3 regions of the Cytobacillus sp. OWB-43 genome follow, and region 2 is predicted to be linked to each of the others. Evidence: riboswitches for the same ligand, from Rfam matches in the RefSeq annotation. Region 2 holds a riboswitch; each other region holds the start of a gene.
What was found. Region 2 has a riboswitch for S-adenosylmethionine ahead of U9M49_RS21795 (bifunctional homocysteine S-methyltransferase/methylenetetrahydrofolate reductase). Riboswitches for the same ligand answer to the same signal wherever they lie in the genome.

Region 1: it holds a riboswitch for S-adenosylmethionine, as region 2 does, so the genes downstream of both, U9M49_RS13475 (MetQ/NlpA family ABC transporter substrate-binding protein) here and U9M49_RS21795 (bifunctional homocysteine S-methyltransferase/methylenetetrahydrofolate reductase) in region 2, are expected to answer to the same signal.
Region 3: it holds a riboswitch for S-adenosylmethionine, as region 2 does, so the genes downstream of both, U9M49_RS19960 (O-acetylhomoserine aminocarboxypropyltransferase/cysteine synthase family protein) here and U9M49_RS21795 (bifunctional homocysteine S-methyltransferase/methylenetetrahydrofolate reductase) in region 2, are expected to answer to the same signal.

The regions. Positions count from the first base shown of each region.
Region 1 covers NZ_JAYEFF010000003.1:160,369-165,709, forward strand. The annotation lists gene U9M49_RS13460 (cobalamin B12-binding domain-containing protein) at 1-15, shown strand, start outside; gene U9M49_RS13465 (STAS domain-containing protein) at 2-775, shown strand; gene U9M49_RS13470 (pyridoxal phosphate-dependent aminotransferase) at 1,069-2,232, opposite strand; SAM riboswitch class I at 2,473-2,583, shown strand; gene U9M49_RS13475 (MetQ/NlpA family ABC transporter substrate-binding protein) at 2,672-3,496, shown strand; gene U9M49_RS13480 (aminoglycoside phosphotransferase family protein) at 3,579-4,442, opposite strand; gene U9M49_RS13485 (hypothetical protein) at 4,532-4,717, shown strand; gene U9M49_RS13490 (MFS transporter) at 4,777-5,341, opposite strand, start outside.
Region 2 covers NZ_JAYEFF010000010.1:52,879-58,219, forward strand. The annotation lists gene rplD (50S ribosomal protein L4) at 1-443, opposite strand, end outside; gene rplC (50S ribosomal protein L3) at 468-1,097, opposite strand; gene rpsJ (30S ribosomal protein S10) at 1,134-1,442, opposite strand; SAM riboswitch class I at 1,801-1,913, shown strand; gene U9M49_RS21795 (bifunctional homocysteine S-methyltransferase/methylenetetrahydrofolate reductase) at 2,020-3,879, shown strand; gene metH (methionine synthase) at 3,857-5,341, shown strand, end outside.
Region 3 covers NZ_JAYEFF010000007.1:162,559-167,899, reverse strand. The annotation lists gene U9M49_RS19990 (acyl-CoA dehydrogenase family protein) at 1-219, shown strand, start outside; gene U9M49_RS19985 (arsenate reductase family protein) at 436-792, shown strand; gene gcvH (glycine cleavage system protein GcvH) at 879-1,262, shown strand; gene U9M49_RS19975 (toprim domain-containing protein) at 1,408-1,770, shown strand; gene U9M49_RS19970 (thioredoxin family protein) at 1,775-2,098, shown strand; gene U9M49_RS19965 (hypothetical protein) at 2,370-2,705, shown strand; SAM riboswitch class I at 2,794-2,899, shown strand; gene U9M49_RS19960 (O-acetylhomoserine aminocarboxypropyltransferase/cysteine synthase family protein) at 2,980-4,296, shown strand; SAM riboswitch class I at 4,384-4,488, shown strand; gene U9M49_RS19955 (methionine ABC transporter ATP-binding protein) at 4,602-5,341, shown strand, end outside.

The DNA.
Region 1 (5,341 bases), on a different contig from region 2:
AATGCGATTAATTGATCTACATTTGCCGATACCGTATATACTAGCTAATAAGAATGGTGAAATCATTAGCTATACATCTAAAGCGGATGAAGTCTTTGATTTATCAGAAGGTACGATTAAAAGTATAGTTGATGAAGGGAGTATCTCTAAGTTTGAAAGGGTAGCTGCCATACCAGAAAAGAGTATGAGATTTGAAGCTAATTTAAAAACAAGAAGTATACCGATAGCACTATTTGATATTCATATCAGTTGGGATTTTCAAGGTAATGCGTCCATGCAATTTTTATTCAAAGATGATGATAATGAACCATTAATGGAGAAATTACAGGCCCTACAAAACAGATTAGCAAAGACAGATTTTGAGCTTTATGAGCAGAAGGAAACATTAGAAAAAACATTGCAAAGGTTGGATGAATTATCAGGTCCTTTTATCTCTTTAACAAAAGAGATCTGTTATATTCCTTTGTTTGGCGATATGACGGGCGATAAATTTACAACGATTATGGAGCAAACGCTTGCCCGTCTGTCAGATCATGATTACAGGTGGATACTGATTGATTTAACAGCGGTTGCTAAAGTATATAAAGAGGGAACGAGCGGCTTAGAGCTTTTAATCAAGAGCATTCTTCTAATGACAGGAGGAGAAGTGAGACTCATTGGTATAAATCCGAGTCTAGCAAAAACACTTCAGCCTTATCAATTAAGAAATGTTGTTCATACGGAACAATCGTTACAAAGTTTTCTTCAATCAGTGATAAATGATCATGCTATATGAACATTTATTAAACTGAGAGCCTACTTGGATAATGTATATGTTTGCACATGTGTTTATAGGTTGGCTTTGTTAAAAGAAAAGATTGTCGGATAACGATACGTTCCGAAAAAACTAAGTAAAGACATATGTAACAATGAAGATGATACCTTGTAACGGGAATGCGAATTTAAAAGGAAGAGAATATGAAGCTTGAGTTCGTTCATAAAAGCCTCCAAGTTACACAACCTAGCCCATAGGAACATAAGTTATACATGTTTCTATGGGCTAGGTTTGTGGCTGCCATACCTCTTATATTAAAATAATTTGAGTTGACCAATTCTTTCTACTGCCTCAATTAATCGTTCTTCATCGACAAGTAATCCAACCCGAACATAACCTTCTCCAAAGGTCCCAAAGCCTTTTCCTGCGGCAACAGCTACATCAGCTTTTTCCAGTAAGTAGTCAGCAAATTCTTCACTATTGTATCCTTCAGGCACTGGCATCCAAGCAAAAAACGATCCTGAAGGAGACTTGCCGTGCCAGCCAACCTTTTCACAAGCGTTCATGAATGCATTTCTACGTCTCTCATATCGAGCAACAAGTTCGTCTACACTTGTTTGATCCCCATTTAATGCATCGGCTGCAGCTTTTTGAATCGCAGGGAATAAGCTTACATACATATGGTCTTGAAGAAGGTTGATGGCTTCAATGATTTGTTCATTTCCAACTGCAAATCCAATTCTCCACCCAGCCATATTATATGTTTTTGATAATGTATACATTTCAATACCAACGTCTTTCGCTCCGGCTGTGGCTAAGAAACTTTCAGGTTTCTTTCCATCAAAGCCGATAGCACCATAAGCAAAATCATGCAAGATGGTAATGTTGTTTTCCTTAGCAAAAGCAACAGTTTCTTCAAAAAATGTGGAATCAGCTGTCGCGCCTGTTGGATTATTAGGATAATTCAAAAATAGTAGGCGGGCATCCTTTTTTTGTTTTTCTGTAAATTGCGAGTAATCAGGTAGAAACTGATTTGCTTCTTTTAAAGGAAAGGTTTCGTAATTTACATTTGCCAAAACCGCACCAGATTCATAATCAGGGTAACCTGGATCTGGTAAGAGCATTAAATCTCCCTCATTGAGTAGGCATAATGGAATTTCTACTAAACCTGCTTTTGCGCCAAAAAGGATAGCTACTTCTTTTTCAGGCTCAATTTCTACCCCATATTCACGCGCATAAAAGGAAGCGGCGGCCTTCTTTAATTCATTAATTCCTCTAAAAGGAGAATATTTATGTGTCATTGGGTCTTCTGCAGCTTGCTGAAGTGATTGTACAATATGTGCAGGTGTTGGCTGGTCGGGATTGCCTTGTCCTAGGTTAATAACATCTCTGCCTTCAAGTTTTGCAGCAGCAACTTTTTGAACAAGGGAAGCAAAAAATTGTTGAGGTAATTGCTTCAAACGATGCGATAATTCCATTTTAATCCACCTTCATTCATTTAATCTATATACGAACGCATTTTATAACCAAAAAGACAAATTGTCCAGTTAATTTTATATAAAAGGAAATATTCGATTTCCTTTTTTGTTTTAAAAGAATAAAGGAAAGGTAGTTGGATCACTAAACCCATTTTCTTGGGAGATTGGATGTAGCATTATTTCGAACATTGACAAAAATAAAAGAGAGTAGTAATATCATATCATAAAAATTAAATGAAAAGCTTATCCAGAGAGACTGAGGGACTAGGCCCTATGACGTCCGGCAACCCCCAATATTGGGAAGGTGCCAATTCCTGCAGAATGATATCCATTCATTCTGAAAGATAAGGCGGAATAAAACCAATGCCTCTTTCAGATGATGAATAGTGGCTTTTTTTATTGGTTAAAATTCTGGTTACAGCTATGGGGAGGAAACATAATGAGAAAGTGGCTAATTGTTTTATTCATTGCAACTGTTTGTTTACTAACAGCATGTGGCGGAGGTTCAGACACGAGTGGAGAAAAGGTGGATGAAACGAAAGAACTAAAAATTGGTGCTACTGCCGGTCCTTATAGTGATATGTTGAAAAAAGCTATTGTACCTGGTCTAGAGGAAAAAGGATATAAAGTAACTGTCGTAGAGTTTAGCGATTATATCCAACCTAACAAAGCTTTAAATGAAGATGATATACAAGCTAACCTTTTCCAACATACAATTTACTTGGAGAATTTTGAGAAAGAAAATAACATGGACTTAGCACCATTAATTATTGTACCAACAGCCCCAATGGGGATTTACTCGAATGTGTTTAATTCAATTGATGAGATTAAAGACGGTGCAACCATTGCTATTCCAAATGACCCAACGAATGCAGCACGCGCTTTAAATACGTTAAATGACGAAGGTCTAATTACGATTGATGAAAACGCCGATCCACTAACAGTATCTGAAAAAGATGTGAAGGAGAATAAAAAGAATTTAGTTTTTCAACCGATTGAAGCAGGACAATTACCAAGATCTCTTGAGGGTGTGGATCTTGCTGCAGTTCCTGGTAACTTTGCGTTGGCAGCCGATATGGACTTATTAAGTGCATTAGCACTAGAAAATATGCTTGATGATTATCGCAACGTGGTTGCAGTTAAAGCAGACTTTGAAGATAAACAATATGCGAAAGACTTAAAAGAAGTGGTCGAGTCTGCAGAATTTGAAAAAATTATCGACGAAGAGTTTCAAGGATTTGGAAAGCCAGCGTGGATGGAATAACGAAGTAATAATAAGCAAGAAACCGGACAAAATTATATGGATTTGTCCGGTTTCTAATAATAGTTGTAGAATACTGTTAAACTTATCTGTGCATAATTTGTATTTTGGTCATTCCTGTACTTATGGATTGTCGAACAACTTTTTCATCCTGGTCATTGACGTTTTTCAACCATTTGTGAAATATTGGTTGTAAGCCGTAAAAGGAAGTGACTCTTCTATACATTTCATCTTTATTGAATTTTGTTTGATAAGATGCGAGAGCTTCTTTGGTGAATTGATCTCTGAAATCCCAATATAGCCCTGCAAAGTCAAACGCCGGGTCCCCTATTTGCGTATCTGTAAAGTCTATAATTCCTGATATTTCCTTTTTGCTTGGATGATAAAGGATATTGGCACTTGTTAGATCACCATGAATCACCACTTTTGCTTCTTTAAATTTTGACACCGCTAAAAACATTTTATCAATTTCTTCTTTTTCTGCGTCTTTTAAGAACGGAAATATTTTTTTAATCAGGGCTTGATGTAATTGCGCCCAATAATTTTCACTATGTAGTTCTTCTATATTACATTTCTTTGCTTCATCTATATCCAGACGATGTAATTCTGTAAGAAATGTTCCTAACCGCTTGGCTTCATATAAAGGAGGAGTAATCAATGAATGAGATAATGCTTGTCCTTTAATGAAGTGGTAAAAAACACCAATCATTTGTCCGTCTTTATTATAAAATGGAAGATAATTTGGTATTTCAATAATGGAAGAAAGATATGAGAGCTGGTGAAGTAGCTTTATTTCCTTTTTTATTTTCACTAATACTTGTTTTGTTTTTGGTATTCGGATGACATATGTTTGATTAACAATATAAATATGATGATCCCAACCAGAATGATTGCTTTCAATCTGTATTTCCTGAAGATGCGGGAGATGGTTTTTAATTAATTCCTTCATGGAACAGTCTCCTTTTTTATTATTTTGTATAAATCGTTTTTTTGAGGGGGAAAATAGGCGAGACATCTTATAAAAGGGGAGTGAAAGCAATGGAAAAAAAGTATGATAATCAAGTGGATGAGAAAATTATTGCTGCTCAAAATGAAGCTCAACAATACAATCAAATGGATACAGAATTAGAACAGTCAGAAGAAGTACAAGCAGCAATGGAGAAAAGTTATGAGTATGAAGTGACGAATCAACAACCGACATATGAACCGAATAAACCATTTTAATTAGAAAGAAGAGACTTCCATTACGTGGAGTCTCTTCTTTCATTATAGCAGACCTTATTTTACATTGATGCTGTTTGATGTGTCTGTTTACTCCCATTATGTTCGGTTCGTCCATAAACTAAAAAGTAAAGAATAATTGAAGCAATCGACACTATCCCCATGTAAATGTATAACATACTGTAGCCAGTTATAGGAATCAGTAAACCTAATAAATAGGGTCCAAAACCTAAACCACCATCGAGAAAGATAAAGAAGGTGGAAGTAGCTAGCCCCATGCGATGGGATGGCGTTAATTTGACCGCAATCGCTTGTGTACAAGACTGCATATTACCAAAGCCTAAGCCAATCAAAGCCCCCGCCACTAATAACATAACACCATTTGATGAATTACTAAGTAAGAATAGACCTACTCCAAATAAAATGAACGCTGGATACATCACGTAATTTGCCCCTTTGCTGTCCATTAATTTACCAGTGAAAGGACGGGATAGTAAGACAGCGATGGCATAGACAAAGAAGAAAAAGCTAGCAGCATTTACTAAGTCCTTTTCAATTGCATAAAAGTTAATAAAAGACAAGACGCTTGAATAACAAAATGCGACTGTTAATGTGACGAGTGCAATT
Region 2 (5,341 bases):
ACAGAAAGACCTTTAAGTAGACCTTTAAAGTCTTTTGTTTTTGGAGCTTCGAAAGATAGTGTTTCTAATACTAGAATGTTCTCTTCCGCAACTTTAGTAGATAACGCTGATTTGATAGCTAAGCGACGAACTTTTTTAGGTAATTTATAGCTATAGCTGCGTGGTACAGGACCAAATACAGTACCGCCTCCGCGCCATTGTGGTGAACGAATTGAACCTTGACGAGCACGACCTGTGCCTTTTTGACGCCATGGTTTACGTCCTCCGCCAGCTACTTCAGAACGAATTTTAGTTTTATGAGTTCCTTGACGTAGAGAAGCTCTTTGCATAATAACAGCTTCAAACATCACGTGGTTGTTTGGCTCGATACCAAAGATTGAGTCGTTCAGCTCAATATCGCCAACTTGTGAACCACTTTGGTTTAATAATGCAACTTTAGGCATTCTTACTTCCTCCTTTCCGGGTTATTACTTTGCTTTAACCGCACTTACTAGTTTTAGAAGCGCTTTTTTAGAGCCAGGTACATTACCTTTTACTAATAGAAGATTGCGTTCTGCATCTACTTTTACGATTTCAAGGTTTTGTACTGTGATTTGTTCTCCGCCCATGCGACCAGGTAATAATTTACCTTTAAATACGCGGTTTGGAGCAACAGGACCCATTGAACCTGGGCGACGGTGGTAACGTGAACCGTGTGCCATTGGTCCGCGAGATTGTCCGTGGCGTTTAATTGCACCTTGGAAACCTTTACCTTTTGAAATTCCTGTTACATCAATTTTTTCACCTTCAGCGAAAATATCAACTTTGACTTCCTGACCAACTTCATACTCAGCTAAGTCAGCTCCGCGTAATTCGCGAACGAAGCGCTTAGGAGTAGTATCAGCTTTAGCAGCGTGTCCTTTTTCCGGTTTGTTTGAAAGCTTTTCACGTTTATCTTCAAAACCGATTTGGATTGCTTCGTATCCATCAGTATCAACTGATTTCTTTTGAAGAACAACGTTTGGAGTAGCTTCAACCACTGTTACCGGGATAAGATCACCGTTTTCAGCAAATACTTGAGTCATACCAATCTTTCTTCCTAAGATTCCTTTGGTCATTTCAGTCACACCTCCTAGATTGTTTTAATGTATTAATTAAAGTTTAATTTCGATATCAACACCAGATGGTAAGTCTAAACGCATTAATGAATCGACTGTTTGTGGTGTTGGATTAATGATGTCGATTAAACGTTTGTGTGTACGCATTTCGAATTGCTCACGAGAATCTTTATATTTATGCACCGCACGAAGAATTGTGTAAACTGACTTTTCAGTTGGCAATGGGATCGGACCAGATACAGCCGCACCAGAGCGTTTTGCAGTTTCAACGATTTTTTCAGCAGATTGATCAAGAATTCTGTGATCATAAGCTTTTAAACGAATACGAATTTTTTGTTTTGCCATTATTTTCCCTCCTTTTCGCCTATTTTCATATAGACATTCTCCGTGAAAATTTCCCACACACTCGCCATGGCAAAGCGGCCGGGTGTGTCAGCAACCTTTCACTTCATCGCAGTCAAAGACCAACATTGTCTATTATACAGAAAAGACATAACAAATGCAACTATTGATTGCGTTTCTCTCTGTTCTGCACACTTTTAACATTATAACTGCTGTTAATAGTGTTTTCAAGTATATCTTCCTCTTTACATCATTTTCTAAAAAAACGCTTATTTAATTACTTATTTTTAAATTTTCTAAATTTTTATTTGACAAACATAGACTCATTCATGTAAATTTTAGTCAATAAAATATTTTTTATTTCTTATCATGAGAGGTTGAGGGATAGGCCCGATGACACCTCAGCAACCATCAATAGTGAACATTATTGAAAAGGTGCTAATTCCTACAAGCTATACGCTTGAAAGATGAGAAGATGACTATGATAATAATAGGCCTTCTTCTTGAGGGCCTTTTTTATTTTCTCTTTGGCTTCTCATCCATTGAATTCAACAAAATATGAATTGAAGGAGTGAGACCTTTGAACTTCCTTGAAAAAATAAAGAACCAAGTATTAATTGCTGACGGTGCGATAGGAACACTTCTTTATTCTTATGGTACGGATACATGTTTTGAAGAGTTAAACCTCTCAGCACCGGAACAAATTCAGCACATTCATCAAGCCTATCTCCATGCAGGTGCTGATTTAATTCAAACAAATTCCTACGCTGCGAATTATTTAAAATTGAAACGGTATGGCCTAGAGGATTCAGTCAAAGAGATTAATAGTGCGGCTGTAAAACTGGCACGATCTAGTATTCAACAGCACCAGGCATATGTGCTTGGCACAATTGGAGGTGTACGAGGATTAAACCCCCTCTCTATTCCTCTAGATGAAATTAAACGTAACTTTCGTGAACAGCTATACTGCTTATTGTTAGAAGGCGTAGATGGGCTCCTTCTTGAAACATATTATGATTTAGAAGAATTAGAAACGGTTCTCTCTATTGCCCGGAAAGAAACGGATATACCTATAATTGCCCAAGTGTCTTTACAAGAAATCGCTATATTACAAAATGGGACGTTAATTAATGACGCCTTAAAAAGGTTAGAAGCTAAAGGGGCAGATGTTGTCGGGGTAAACTGCCGTTTAGGTCCACATCATATGTTAGAGACACTCTCCTCCGTTGAATTACCTCAGCACGCGTTTCTCTCTGCATATCCTAACGCGAGTCTACCGGCCTATATCGATGGTACGATTCAATATAAGGAGAGTGAAGACTATTTTAGAAAATCAGCGAAGTCCTTCCTTAAGCAAGGTGTTCGACTGCTTGGTGGTTGCTGCGGAACGACACCTGGCCATATTAAAGCATTTGCAGACGAAGTTAGGCATGCTGTACCGATTATTGAAAAACAAGTAACAAATAAAAGGAAACCTAAAATAGAGAGAATTACAATCGAACGCACCAATACCCCGTTAGAGACACTTGTACAAGAAAAACGCACCATCATCGTCGAACTAGACCCACCTAAGAAGCTATCAACTGCTAAATTTTTTGAAGGTGCCAGAGCCTTAAAAGATGCTGGGGTTGATGCAATCACACTCGCAGATAACTCTCTTGCGACACCACGAATCGCAAATGAAGCCCTAGCACATATCATCCAAAAGGATACAAACGTTCGACCACTTGTCCACCTCTCCTGTAGAGATCGAAACTTAATCGGCTTACAATCACATCTCATGGGTCTTCATACATTGGGGTTGCATGATATTTTAGCCATTACAGGGGATCCGGCAAGAGTTGGTAATTTCCCAGGCGCTTCATCTGTGTTTGATTTATCTTCCTTTGAATTAATAGAAATGATTAAACAATTTAATGAAGGAATTTCCCCTTCAGGTTCTGAACTTGGTGAAAATGCCGTCTTTTCTGTCGGGGCAGCATTTAATCCTCATGTCAAATCCTTAGACAAAGCTGTTGCCCGACTTGAAAGGAAGATAAAAGCAGGCGCTGATTATTTCGTGTCACAGCCAGTGTTTTCAGTAACACAACTATTAGAGATTCATGAGGCAACAAAGCATCTGTCCGCACCTATTTTCATCGGAATGATGCCACTGATTAGCAGCAAAAATGCAGAGTATCTTCATAACGAAGTGCCTGGTATCAAGATTACTCAAACGACCCGCGACAGAATGGCTAAAGCGGTTAACCCTGTTCTAGCTGAGAAAGAAGGCTTATTAATTACAAAAGAGTTGATCGATGCAGCCTTAGAACTCTTTCAAGGCATCTACCTTGTTACCCCCTTCCTTAGATATCAACTTACAACCGAGCTGACCAATCATATTAGAAGAAAAGATCAACAGATGAAGGAGCATCATTATGTCAAAAGTAGCCATCACTAAACAAATGACGGAAAAGATTTTAATCATGGATGGAGCAATGGGTACCATGCTACAAGAAGCCCACCTAACTGCAGATGACTTTGGTGGTGAGGATTTAGAAGGTTGTAATGAACACCTCACACTTACGCGACCTGAATTGATTCAATCAATTCATGAAGCTTATCTTTCGGCAGGGGCAGATATAATTGAAACAAATACATTCGGAGCGACGCGTATCGTTTTAGAAGAATATAATATTGGGCATTTAAGTGAATTATTAAACCGCAGAGCGGCTGAAATCGCTATAAAAGCAGCGCATAAATACGACAAGCCTAATCATCCGCGATATGTAGCAGGATCTATGGGACCAACTACTAAGACATTAAGCGTTACCGGTGGAACAACTTTTAAACAATTAGTCATGGATTATCGTACACAAGCCATAGGACTCATTGACGGTGGTGTAGATTTATTATTAATAGAAACAAGCCAAGATCTCCTTAATGTAAAAGCTGCTTTCCTAGGGATTAAAGAAGCCTTTCATCACACAAAGAAAGAACTCCCTATAATGGTATCAGGGACAATAGAACCGATGGGCACCACTTTGGCAGGGCAAAACATCGAAGCGTTTTACATTTCAATAGAGCACATGAAACCAATAGCTGTTGGACTCAACTGCGCAACTGGACCGGAATTTATGCAAGAGCATATTCGCTCTCTAGCACAACTCTCTTCAACTGGGGTTAGCTGTTATCCTAATGCAGGCTTACCAGATGAAGACGGTTGTTATCACGAAACAGCAGAATCTCTATCTACAAAGCTTTTGGATTTTGCCACACAGGGCTGGGTGAATATCGTTGGTGGTTGTTGCGGTACCACACCAGCGCACATCACAGCAATCAGTCAAGCATTAGCCCATGTACCACCCCGTCCCATTACTAAAAAGAGACAGCATAAACTATCAGGTATTGAACCCCTTACCTATGATGAATCTATTAGACCGATTATGGTTGGTGAGCGGACAAATGTCATTGGCTCAAAAAAATTCAAACGGTTGATTAATGAAGGAAAGTATGAGGAAGCATCGGAAATTGCTAGAGCCCAAGTTAAAAAAGGAGCAAGCGTCATTGATATATGCCTTGCTGACCCTGATCGTAATGAGATAGAAGATATGGACCATTTTTTAGCTGAAGTAACGAAAAAAATCAAAGTTCCCCTAGTCATTGATTCAACTGATGATGAAGTAATCGCCAAAGCTCTTACCTACTCTCAAGGTAAAGCTATAATCAATTCGATTAACTTAGAAGATGGTGAGGACCGATTCACCTTTGCTGCAAAGCTTATCCATCAGTACGGAGCAGCCATTGTTGTCGGTACCATTGATGAGGAAGGCATGGCCATCACAGCTGAAAACAAGCTAGTCATAGCTAAACGGGCCTATCATATCCTCGTTGAGCAGTATCAAGTACCTCCAGAGGATATT
Region 3 (5,341 bases), on a different contig from region 2:
GAGCAAAAGCTATTATACACACAAATTTTCTGCCAAGAAGCATTTAATCAAATTGAGTTGATTGCGAAAGAAACTTTAGTAGGTGTGGAAGAAGGCGATACATTACGAATGATGCTTTCAGCGCTTAAGAAGTTTACGAGACATACTCCAACAAATGTAATTGCGAAAAAACGTCAAGCGGCTGAGAAAATTATTGAAGCTGAAAGGTTTGTAGTATAATATTTATCTTGAATAAAGTGAAGGAAAGTAACCTATTTACTTCCTCCATTTGCGAAGTTTATGACTTGAGGCTCAAGAACAAATTTGGGCCTCTTTGTTTTGTTTTTAATATGATAATAATTACAATTCTTCGTTATGAAAATAAAAAGAAATATGTTATGCTAATGAAACGATAGTATTCATGAATATAGGTATGATAAAATAGGTGGTGAAAACATGGCACTTACTTTCTATTGGTATCCAAAATGTGGTACTTGCCGAAAAGCGAAAAAATGGCTAGATGAACATGAAATAGCCTATGATGCAATACATATAGTGGAAAATCCTCCATCCCGCAAGGAATTAGAAGATCTTTACAAAAAGAGTGGGTTAGAGCTAAAAAAATTTTTCAACACAAGCGGTCAAAAGTATCGTGAGTTAGGATTAAAAGACCGAGTGAAAACGGCCTCAGAGTCGGAACTGTTAGATTTATTAGCATCGGATGGAATGTTAATTAAACGTCCATTAACAACGGATGGTACGAAAGTAACAGTCGGATTTAAAGAGCTAGAATTTGAACAAAATTGGCTGTAAATGGTGGATGCGCTTTATACGTTTTAAACGATCGTTTATTCGGTCATTAAAATAAACAATTTCCTAAATTAATGGAGGTATGAAACATGAGCACACCTAAAGAATTACGTTATTCAGAAGAACACGAGTGGGTAAAAACAGAAGGAGATAAAGTTCGTATTGGTATTACATACTTTGCTCAATCAGAACTTGGAGATATCGTATTTGTTGAGCTTCCAGAAGTAGGAGATGAAGTAACTGCTGATGAACCGTTTGGTAGCGTAGAATCTGTTAAAACAGTTTCTGAGTTATATGCACCAATTAGTGGTAAAATCGTTGAGATTAACGAAGAACTTAGCGATAGTCCAGAATTTGTGAATGAATCTCCTTACGAGAAAGCATGGATGATTGTTGTTGAGCCATCCGATGCAAGTGAAATTGACAAGCTAATGACAGCTGAACAATATGAAGAAATGACAAAAGAAGATTAATTGTAGTTAAATAAAGAAGGTCAAATCATTAAATGGTTTGACCTTTTTCTAAATTTCTATATAGACATACCAGATGAGTGCTGAAAAGTTTTCAAATGTAAAAAGGCTTACTATTATAAAATATATAAATGATATATATTAGGTGATGAGCATGCATATAGAACATGGCAATAAAGTGATTATTGTTGAAGGTAAATCTGACAAACGAAAAGTGAAAGGACTAATCAGAGAACCTGTAGAGATCTTATGTACAAATGGAACGATTGGCACTTCGAAGTTGGATGAATTAATTGATTATTTAATTGGGAAGGAAGTCTATATATTAGTCGATGCTGACACATCAGGAGAAAAACTTCGTAAACAATTTAAGAGAGAGTTACCAGAGGCAGAGCATATCTATATTGATAAAATGTATCGTGAAGTCGAGGCGGCACCTGCGCATCATTTAGCTACAGCCTTAATAAGTGCAAATATAGATATATATACCGAGTATTTAGATAAAGGATGATAACATGATTGACTGGTCAAACAATGACTTAAATGATTTGATCGCAAGGAAGCAATCCGGCTTATTTTATTTATTCACTCCTATGTGTGGGACATGTCAAGTTGCCGGGAAAATGCTAACAATTACTGAGCAACTGTTGCAGAACCTTCCTATAGGTAAAGCCGACCTGAATTTTTTGCCAGCAGTGGCAGAAAAGTATGAAATTGAAAGTGTACCGTGTTTACTTGTGTTTAAAAAAGGAGAGTTAGTTGATAAGCTTTATGCTTTCCATTCAGTACCTTATTTACTTGAACAAATTCAATCATATGAATTACAGTCTCAATTTTAAAACCACTTATTGTTTAGGAATAAGTGGTTTTCTTATGCTTTTAATCAAGGGGGGTTGCGTAAATGTTTAAATACACCCCTCACTCATTCTAGGCAGATGAATCGATGGGATATTTCTTTTTTCTGTCGATAAGTCTAGCTTTTGACATATTTCTCGGGAAATAGGTTGTGAACATTGTTGGAAATAAATGTTCTGTCAGTTAAAGTCGATAGTTAGGAGAAGGAAATCATTTCTTGGAACAGAATTATAGAATATAAGACGCGGGCTGGGGGTGGTTTCAATAGAGGAACTCATTTATCATTTCAATCAATCTTTAAGAGTAAATGATCATATTTTAATGATGTTAAAGGAACCTATAAGGATTCGAGTAGAATTAGAACAAAATCTAATGTATTTGACATTAGACCGTAAAAGGCTGCTAATTAAACATACTCGCCCATTGAAAAATTATCATATAAACATTCAAACTACTGCTGACCACTTTCATTCTTTGCTTCAAGGGCGTACGAGTCTAAAGAAACAAGTGGATGAAAAGCATATCATCCTTAAGTCGACTTTTAGACAATTATTAAAATTAGATGCCATTTTCGTATTAAATCAAAAATAATCATAAATACATCAAATGTCCTAAAAAAAGATTGACTTCCCAAAAAAAGGTTGTTATTCTATCCTTAGAATAATTAGAAAATTAAATATTCTTATCGAGAGTGGTGGAGGGACTGGCCCTATGAAACCCGGCAACCGGTTGTTTGATACACGGTGCTAATTCCAGCAGAGCATAAAAGCTCTGGTAGATAAGAAGAGATGATAAACCCTCTTCTTTGTGAAGAGGGTTTTTGGTCGTCTTTTCTTTCCAATTTAAAAAAGAGGAGAGATGTAAAATGGCAGAAAAAGAAAAGCAACTTCGATTTGAAACAATTGGTGTTCACGGTGGGCTAAAACCTGATCCAGTAACAGGGGCAAGAGCGGTCCCAATCTATCAAAATAATGCTTATCAATTCCAGAATACAGAGCATGCGCAAGACTTATTTGGCTTAAAAGAAACAGGATATATTTATTCTCGTATTCATAATCCAACGGTTACTGTGTTTGAGGAAAGAGTTGCATTGTTAGAAGGGGGAACAGGCGCATTAGCATTAGCAAGCGGGCAAGCAGCCATTTACTTAGCTCTTCTTAATATTGTTCAAGCGGGTGATGAAATTGTAGCTGCCTCTAATTTATATGGAGGTACATATAATTTATTTACAGTCACTTTACCAAAGTACGGCATCAACGTTAGGCTTATCGATATTAATAATGAAGAGGAACTACGAGCAGCAATCAATGAGAAGACACGAGCTGTATTTGCCGAAACCATTGGTAACCCGAGTTTACAAGTACTAGATATTGAAACAGTTTCAAATATCGCCCATGAACATGGTGTGCCGTTAGTGGTTGATAACACATTTGCAACTCCTTATCTATGTCGGCCAATTGAGCATGGCGCAGACATTGTTGTTCACTCTGCAACGAAATGGTTACTTGGGAATGGGACGACAATGGGGGGGATCATTGTTGACGGTGGTAAATTTGATTGGAACTCAGAGAAGTATCCAGGATTAAGTCAGCCGGATACAAGCTATAACGATATAGTATATAGTGAGGCACTGGGCCCTGTAGCATATATTACTAAAGCGAGAGTGCAGCTTCTAAGAGATTTAGGTCCAGCACTAAGTGCACAAAGCGCCTTCCAATTTACGTTAGGTTTAGAAACGTTAACGGTTCGAATGAAAGAACATATTGCTAATACGAAAAAAATTGTGCAATATTTAAATAATCATCCTGCTGTTAATTGGGTACTTTATCCGGGCGATGACAACCATCCTAATAAAGAATTAGCAGACAAATATTTATCTAAAGGTGCAGGGGCAGTTGTCGTTTTTGGCATATCTGGTGGGCGTGAAGCAGGTGCGAAGGTTATTAATTCGGTTGAGCTGTTCGCACATGTAGCGAATGTAGGTGATGCAAAAAGTCTTATTATACATCCAGCAAGCACAACGCATCAACAACTTAATCAGGATGGGTTAAAACAAGCAGGTGTACCTGAAGACTTAATCCGATTATCAATTGGAATTGAAAATGTAGAAGATTTGATCGATGATCTTGAATCTGCTATTGAAGCGGCAACCGGTATTGCTTCATTAAATATAAGGGTCTAACAACTATTATTTCAGATTTGACACCTACTTCAATGACATGATACTATTACACAGGTACACAAAAAAATTCAATATATTCATAGTTTGCTCTTATTTAGAGAGGTGGAGGGAAGTGCCCTTTGAAGCCCGGCAACCGTCATTTAATTGAAATGGTGCCAATTCACTCAAAGCATTAGCTTTGAAAGATGAGAGAAAGGAATTTTCATAACAAGCCTTTCTGCTCATAAGCAGGAAGGCTTTTTTTATAAACAATGGATATGCTATAAATGTGTTGGTTTTTCTGGATTGAAGAGGTGAAGTATAAAATGATTTCAATAAAAGATGTAAAAAAGATTTTCTCAACGAAAAACGGGAAAGTAAATGCAGTAGACAATGTTAACCTCGAAATTAACGAGGGTGAAATATTCGGTGTAATCGGGTACAGTGGTGCGGGTAAAAGTACATTGATTCGTATGTTAAATGGACTTGAAATCCCGACTGAAGGCGTTGTATCTGTAGCTGGGAATGAAGTTTCTCGCATAAAAGGTGCTAGCTTAAGAAAGGCTAGACAAGAAATAAGCATGATTTTCCAACATTTTAATTTATTGTGGTCTCGAACAGTACGAGAAAACATTGCGTTTCCATTAGAAATTGCTGGTGTACCTAAGAAAGCGCGACTAGAGAGAGTTAATGAATTAATTAAATTGGTTGGACTAGATGGTCGAGAGGATGCCTATCCCTCGCAATTAAGCGGTGGACAAAAACAGCGAGTAGGTATTGCTAGAGCACTTGCCAATAATCCTAAAGTACTGTTATGTGATGAGGCGACAAGTGCTCTAGATCCGCAAACAACTGATAGTATTCTCGACTTACTTGTTGATATTAATGAACGTTTAGGGTTAACTATTGTGTTAATTACGCATGAAATGCATGTCATTCGCAAGATTTGCCACCGTGTGGCTGTCATGGAAGGTGGAAGAATTGTTGAAATTGGCGAAGTGCTAGATGTGTTCCAAAAGCCAAAAGAACCTATTACGAAGCGATTTGTTCAACAAGTGACCGAACC